DNA from 2 places in the Stenotrophomonas sp. YJH_SMC_119 genome. Region 2 is predicted to be linked to the other one. Evidence: riboswitches for the same ligand, from Rfam matches in the RefSeq annotation. Region 2 holds a riboswitch; the other holds the start of a gene.
The links. Region 2 has a riboswitch for cobalamin ahead of btuB (TonB-dependent vitamin B12 receptor). Riboswitches for the same ligand answer to the same signal wherever they lie in the genome.
Positions count from the first base shown of each region.

Region 1: linked by a shared signal. The riboswitch ahead of AC5P6S_RS16115 (epoxyqueuosine reductase QueH) and the one ahead of btuB (TonB-dependent vitamin B12 receptor) in region 2 are both predicted to bind cobalamin.

Region 1 covers NZ_JCAFRP010000011.1:103,952-107,349, forward strand. Annotated here, with positions in the region: gene AC5P6S_RS16110 (nicotinate phosphoribosyltransferase) at 1-915, shown strand, start outside; cobalamin riboswitch at 1,049-1,278, shown strand; gene AC5P6S_RS16115 (epoxyqueuosine reductase QueH) at 1,440-2,126, shown strand; gene pncA (bifunctional nicotinamidase/pyrazinamidase) at 2,183-2,809, shown strand; gene purU (formyltetrahydrofolate deformylase) at 3,017-3,398, opposite strand, start outside.
Region 2 covers NZ_JCAFRP010000010.1:89,029-92,426, forward strand. Annotated here, with positions in the region: gene AC5P6S_RS15315 (TfoX/Sxy family protein) at 1-223, shown strand, start outside; gene AC5P6S_RS15320 (histidine phosphatase family protein) at 316-894, opposite strand; cobalamin riboswitch at 1,038-1,260, shown strand; gene btuB (TonB-dependent vitamin B12 receptor) at 1,376-3,217, shown strand; gene gph (phosphoglycolate phosphatase) at 3,318-3,398, opposite strand, start outside.

The DNA of each region.
Region 1 (3,398 bases), on a different contig from region 2:
CCGCAGGAGCAGCTGCCGTTCAAGCTGCACGACTTCGGCGCGCGCGGTGTATCGAGCCTGGAATCGGCCGCGTTGGGCGGTGCCGCGCACCTGGTCAACTTCCTCGGCACCGATACCGTGTCGGCGCTGTGCCTGGCACGCGCGCACTACCACGCGCCGATGGCCGGCTATTCGATTCCGGCCGCCGAGCACAGCACCATCACCAGTTGGGGCCGCGAACGCGAGGTGGACGCCTATCGCAACATGCTGCGCCAGTTCGGCAAGCCCGGTTCGATCGTGGCGGTGGTGTCGGACAGCTATGACATCTACCGCGCGATCAGCGAACACTGGGGCACCACCCTGCGCGATGACGTGATCGCGTCGGGCGCCACCCTGGTCATCCGTCCCGACTCGGGTGACCCGGTGGAGGTGGTGGCCGAAAGCCTGCGCCGGCTGGATGAAGCCTTCGGCCACGCGATCAACGGCAAGGGCTATCGCGTGCTCAACCACGTGCGGGTGATCCAGGGCGATGGCATCAATCCGGACACCATCCGCGCGATCCTGCAGCGCATCACCGACGACGGCTACGCCGCCGACAACGTGGCCTTCGGCATGGGCGGTGCGCTGCTGCAGCGGCTGGACCGCGATACGCAGAAGTTCGCGCTGAAGTGCTCGGCCGCACGGGTCGAGGGCGAGTGGATCGACGTCTACAAGGATCCGGTCACCGACGCCGGCAAGGCCAGCAAGCGCGGCCGCATGCGCCTGCTGCGCCACCTGGACGATGGCAGCCTGCATACGGTGCCACTGCCGGCCAACGGCGACGACACCCTGCCGGACGGCTTCGAGGACGCAATGGTGACCGTGTGGGAGAACGGCCATCTTCTGTACGACCAGCGGCTGGACGACATCCGCACGCGGGCGGCCGTGGGGCATTGAAGGTGCATCCCGACCGGGGTCAGAGCCCGCTGCGTGGCAGCGGGATCCGACCCCTTCCTTCCGCTGGGGTCGGATCCCGTTGCAGCGCAGCGGGTTCTGACCCCTGCGCTCTTGACCGGCGCCACCAACAGGTCCACCTTGCACACGCCGAAGGTATCCCTCCCATCGCTGCGGCGCGGGGAGGGATTTAAACGGGAATCCGGTGAAGGCGCCTCGCGCGTCCATTCCGGAGCTGCCCCGCAGCGGTGAATGGAAACGAATCCTGCCAACAGCACTGGGCTCGCACCTGGGAAGCGGCGGGTAGTAGGTGGGCTGCGGCCCGTGTCCATCAGCCCGAATACCGGCCCCGGCCGGGGGACACGACCGTTCCCTGACTCGACCTGGAATCTCCGCGGGGAGGTTGCCGGGGCCGTCGTCGTCCTGCGCGTGCAGGCGGTGTGGCCGCGCGCGTCCTGTTCACGGTATCCGGCCAGACCCGTTCACCCACGCGCTGATGCATGGGCCACCGCCGTTGCCGGCGGTCCATGCGGTACCTGACGATGACCGAGCTCCAACGCCCCACCCTGACCCTGCCCGCCGACGGCAAGCGCCTGCTGCTGCATTCGTGCTGCGCGCCCTGTTCCGGCGAAGTGATGGAGGCGATCACCGCCTCCGGGATCGACTACGCGATCTTCTTCTACAACCCCAACATCCACCCGGTGAAGGAGTACGAGCTGCGCAAGCAGGAGAACATCCGCTTCGCCGAGCAGCACGGCATTCCTTTCATCGACTGCGACTACGACACCGACAACTGGTTCAGCCGTGCACGCGGCATGGAAAACGAGCCCGAGCGCGGCATCCGCTGCACGATGTGCTTCGACATGCGCTTCGAGCGCACTGCGCTGTACGCGCACGAGCACGGCTACGACACCATCAGTTCTTCGCTGGGCATCTCGCGCTGGAAGAACATGGCGCAGATCAACGACTGCGGCATCCGCGCCGCCTCGCGCTATGAAGGCCTGCAGTACTGGGACTACAACTGGCGCAAGGGCGGCGGTGCCAGCCGCATGATCGAGATCAGCAAGCGCGAGCAGTTCTACCAGCAGGAATACTGCGGCTGCGTGTACTCGCTGCGCGATGCCAACCGCCATCGCCGCGAGAATGGCCGCGAGCGGATCAAGATCGGCCTGTTGTACTACGGGCAGGACGCTGGGACGCCGCAGGACGATTGACGTGCAGGCATGGGGCGGCCACGCTGGTCGCCCCTTGAGTTCGTGCTGGATCTGCCATGACCGCCCTGCCCGCCGATGTCGCCCTGCTGGTGATCGACCTGCAGCCGGACTTCATGCCCGGCGGTGCGCTGGCCTGCGACCAGGGCGATGCGCTGGTGGCACCCATTGCCGATCTGCTGGTGCAGCGCCGCTACCGCACCGTGGTGGCAACACAGGACTGGCACCCGGCCGACCATGCCTCGTTCGCCAGCCAGCACCCCGGCCAACGCCCGTTCGAGACCATCCTGCTGCACGCGCAGCCGCAGACCCTGTGGCCGGACCACTGCGTGCAGGGCAGCGCCGGTGCCGCCCTGCACCCGGGCGTGGACTGGACCGTGGCCGACCTGATCCTGCGCAAGGGCACGCGCCAACAGGTGGATTCGTACAGCGCCTTCCGCGAGAACCACGGCCCCGATGGCGAGCGCCCGGCCACCGGCCTGGCCGGCTGGCTGCACGAACGCCGCATCCGCGAAGTGCACGTATGCGGCCTGGCCCGTGACTACTGCGTGCTGTGGAGCGCGCAGGACGCGGTGAAGTCCGGCTTCCGGGTGAAGTTCCTGTGGGAGCTGACCAAGCCGGTGACCGAAGCCAGCGACGTGATGGTGCGCGAGGCGCTGGGCAAGGCGGGGATTGCCATCGTCTGAGGCGTGACCGCCGGGCATGGCCCGGCGCTACCGCGCACGTCGCTTATGCCGCTTGCGCGCTCCTGCCCACAACAACACAATCGATTCATCCAGCCCCCTAACTACGCCCCCCTACAGATCGCGGGACGGCCGAACCGGGGGCTTTTCATTGGATGAAATCAGGATTCGGTAGTGCCGGGCCATGCCCGGCGGACGCGGGATGGGCGATTACCGAAACACCACCGTGCGATGCCCATTGAGCAGGATGCGGTGCTCCACATGGCGGCGAACCGCGCGTGCCAGCACCAGCGATTCGGTATCGCTGCCCAGCCGCACCAGTTCGCGCGGTGCCATCGCATGGTCCACGCGGGCCACGTCCTGTTCGATGATCGGGCCTTCGTCCAGGTCCTCGGTGACGTAGTGCGCGGTGGCGCCGATGATCTTGACCCCACGCGCGTGTGCCTGGTGGTACGGCTGCGCGCCCTTGAAGCTGGGCAGGAAGCTGTGGTGGATGTTGATCGCACGGCCCGCCAGCGCGCGGCACAGCGTGGGCGACAGGATCTGCATGTAGCGCGCCAGCACCACCAGGTCGATGCGCTCGCGCTCGACC
Region 2 (3,398 bases):
CAGCCTGAACCTGCTGTACTCGCTGGAAGGCGCGTTGCTGGACTGCCATTGGCAGGAGCTGAGCGAGCCACAGCGTGAAGCACTGGTGCAGGATTACGAAGCACGCATTGCTGCGCATCCGCTGAAGGCAGCCGGCCCGGCGTCGGGCCCGGTGCATGAGCAGCGCTTCGATGCCGACGATGACGCTGAGGACAGCGTGGCCGAGGGCGCGGACGAGGATTGAGGCCTCCGCGTTCCTGGGGATGCCGGCCAGCGGCCGGCACTACCAGTGTGATGCGGGGATCGGTAGCGCCGGGCCATGCCCGGCGAGTGCGCTCAGGGCTGCTGCAGCTCCAGCAGCTCACCCACCAGCCCGATCTCGCCGCGCTCCAGCCACACCCGCAGGCGCGTGCCGTGGTCGATACGCAGCGCCCAGCACAGCGACATGGGCAGGCCGCAGACCTGCGACAGCACCATGCGCAACGGGCCGCCATGGCTGACCACCAGCGTCGGCACCGGATCGTCATCATCGAGCAGGCGATCCAGCGCGCGCGCGATGCGCCGCTCGAAGTGGCCCCAGCTCTCGCCATTGGGCGGCGGGAACGCGTGCGGGTCGGCATGGAAGGCCGCCAGTGCATCCTCCGGCAGGTCGAACAGCGACCGCCCGTCCCAATCGCCGAAGTCCAGTTCTTCCCATTCCTCGTCCGCTTCCACGTCCAGTCCGCGCGGGGTGGCCAGGGCCATTGCCGTGTGCAGCGAACGCAGCCGCGGCGAACTGATCACCCGCTCCCAGCATTGCCCGGCATAGGCCTCGACCAGTTCCTGTGGCAGGCCGGCCAGCTGCGGTGGGTCGCTGCGGCCATCAAGGAACTCATCACGGCCATTGCCGGCATGGCGGACCAGGTCGAGGATCATGCGCGCGTCCCGGACGGGCGACGCAGGTACAGCGGAAAACGGGCGGACATCGGCAACGGCACCACGGGATCGAGCAACCATTCTAAAGGCACAGCAAAGGCAGTCGCGCAGGCGCGACGCAACGGGACGGCCTGCGATGCCGTAGACTGCGCGCACTTCCAGGTGACCTGCGGCCATGGCCGGCAGGTTGAAACGGGAAGCCGGTGACGCGTGATTCCACGCCAGGCCGGCGCTGCCCCCGCAACGGTAAGCACGTCAGTTCCAGGCAACACCGCCACTGTGCCGCAGGCATGGGAAGGCGCCTGGACGGTGGCCTCGCGCCACCCGGCGGCAAGCCCGGAGACCGGCCCGGAAGCCTCAGGTCGCGATGCGGTGGGCATGGCGCTGGATGACCGTGGCGTGCGCTGCGGCATCGGCGCACGCCTGCCTTCGCGGCTCCTCCCCTTCGCCACGCGGGCGTGCGTGGCACCCGGAGTCCCCCATGAAGCTGCAGTCCCGAATGCTGTCCCTGGCCGTGCTGGCCGCCCTGCCCGCGCTGGCCCAGGCCGCCAATGACACCACCGCGCTCGACCAGATCCTGGTCACTGCCACCCGCACCCCGATCGCCCTGCAGGACAGCATCGCGCCGGCGCAGGTGATCGACCGCGCCCAGATCGAATCCAGCCAGGCCACTTCGCTGCAGGAACTGCTGCGCGGTCGCGCCGGCATCAACCTGGCCAATGCCGGCGGCCTCGGCAAGCAGAGCTCGCTGTTCCTGCGCGGTACCAATTCCGGCCACACCGTAGTGCTGGTGGACGGCGTGCGCATCAACAGCGCCGACCTCGGCCTGGCCATGTACCAGGACCTGCCGCTGGCGCAGATCGAGCGCGTGGAAATCGTGCGCGGCCCGCAGTCGAGCCTGTACGGCGCCGACGCCATCGGTGGCGTGATCCAGATCTTCACCCGCCGCAACCAGGGCGATTTCGCCCCGCACTTCCAGCTTGGCGGTGGCAGCAACGGCCTGCGTGAAGCCAGCGGTGGCATTGGCGGCGGTACCGAACGCGGCTGGTTCGGTGCGGATATCGCCTACCAGCATTCCGATGGCATCGATGCCTGCCGCGGCTCGGCCACGCTGTTCACCGGCTGTTTCGCCGACGAGCCCGATCGCGACGGCTACCGCAACCTGTCCAAGAGCCTGCGCGGTGGCTACACCTTCAACGAGCAGTGGAACGTGGAAGGCAGCGCCCTGCGCGCCGACGGCAAGAACCACTACGACGGCTACTACAACTATTCGGAAACCCGCCAGCAGGTGCTGGCCGGCAAGGTGCGCTACACCCCGTCCGAGCGCTTGGCATTCACCGCCAACGTCGGCCGCAGTGACAACGAGTCGGACAACTTCGGCGACTTCGGTGCACGTGGCAGCGCACAGACCCACCGCGACAGCGCCTCCCTGCAGGGCGATTTCGGCGTGGCCGAGGGCCAGCTGCTGAGCGCAGGCGTGGACTGGAGCGAAGACAACCTGGATGGCAGCAGCGCGGGTTACCTGGTCGACAGCCGCCGCAACACCGGCGTATTCGTGCAGTACCAGGGCCGCTTCGGCCGCCACCAGCTGCAGGCCAGCGCACGCAACGACGACAACCAGCAGTTCGGCAACCACGCTACCGGCAGCGTTGGCTGGGCCATGGAGCTGGGCCACGGCCTGCGCCTCAACGCCAGCTATGGCACGGCGTTCAAGGCACCGACCTTCAGCGATCTGTACGACCCGTGGAGCGGCGTGCCGACGTTGAAGCCGGAGAAGTCCAAGAGTGCCAACCTCGGCGTTTCGCAGCAGGGCCAGGGCTGGCACTGGGGCCTAGATGTGTATGAAACCCGCATCGATGATCTGATCACCTACGATGCGGCGACCTTCAAGATGCAGCAGGTGGAGAAGGCACGCATCCGCGGTGCCGAACTGACCGGCGGCGTGCTGCTGGCCGGCTTCGACATCAACGCGCAGCTGAGCTACACCGACCCGCGCAACCGCACCGGCGGCAGCACCCAGTTCGACAACTGGCTGCCACGCCGCGCGCAGCAGACCGCGCGCCTGGACATCGACCGTCGCTTCGGCGATTTCCGCGCAGGCCTGACCGTGCAGGGTGCCGGCAAGCGCTACGACGATGCCGCCAACACGGTGAAGGTGGGAGGCTACGGCACGCTGGACCTGCGCGCCGAGTACGCACTGACGCCATCGTGGTCGCTGCTGGCACGTGCCGCCAACGTCTTCGACCGTCGCTACGAAACGGTGGCATGGTTCAACCAGCCCGGCCGCGAGTACCAGTTGAGCGTGCGTTACCAGCCGAAGTGAGCGCAACGTTCATGGTAGTGCCGGCCACTGGCCGGCAACATCATGACCTTCGGCAACGCATTCCGGGTTGCCGGCCAGCGGCCGGCACTACCCCTCTGCTTCAGCCCCGCAACCCCGGCAGTTCACGCAGGTCGTCGATCACCGCCACCGCATGCGCGGTGGCCAGGTCCAGGCCGCGCGG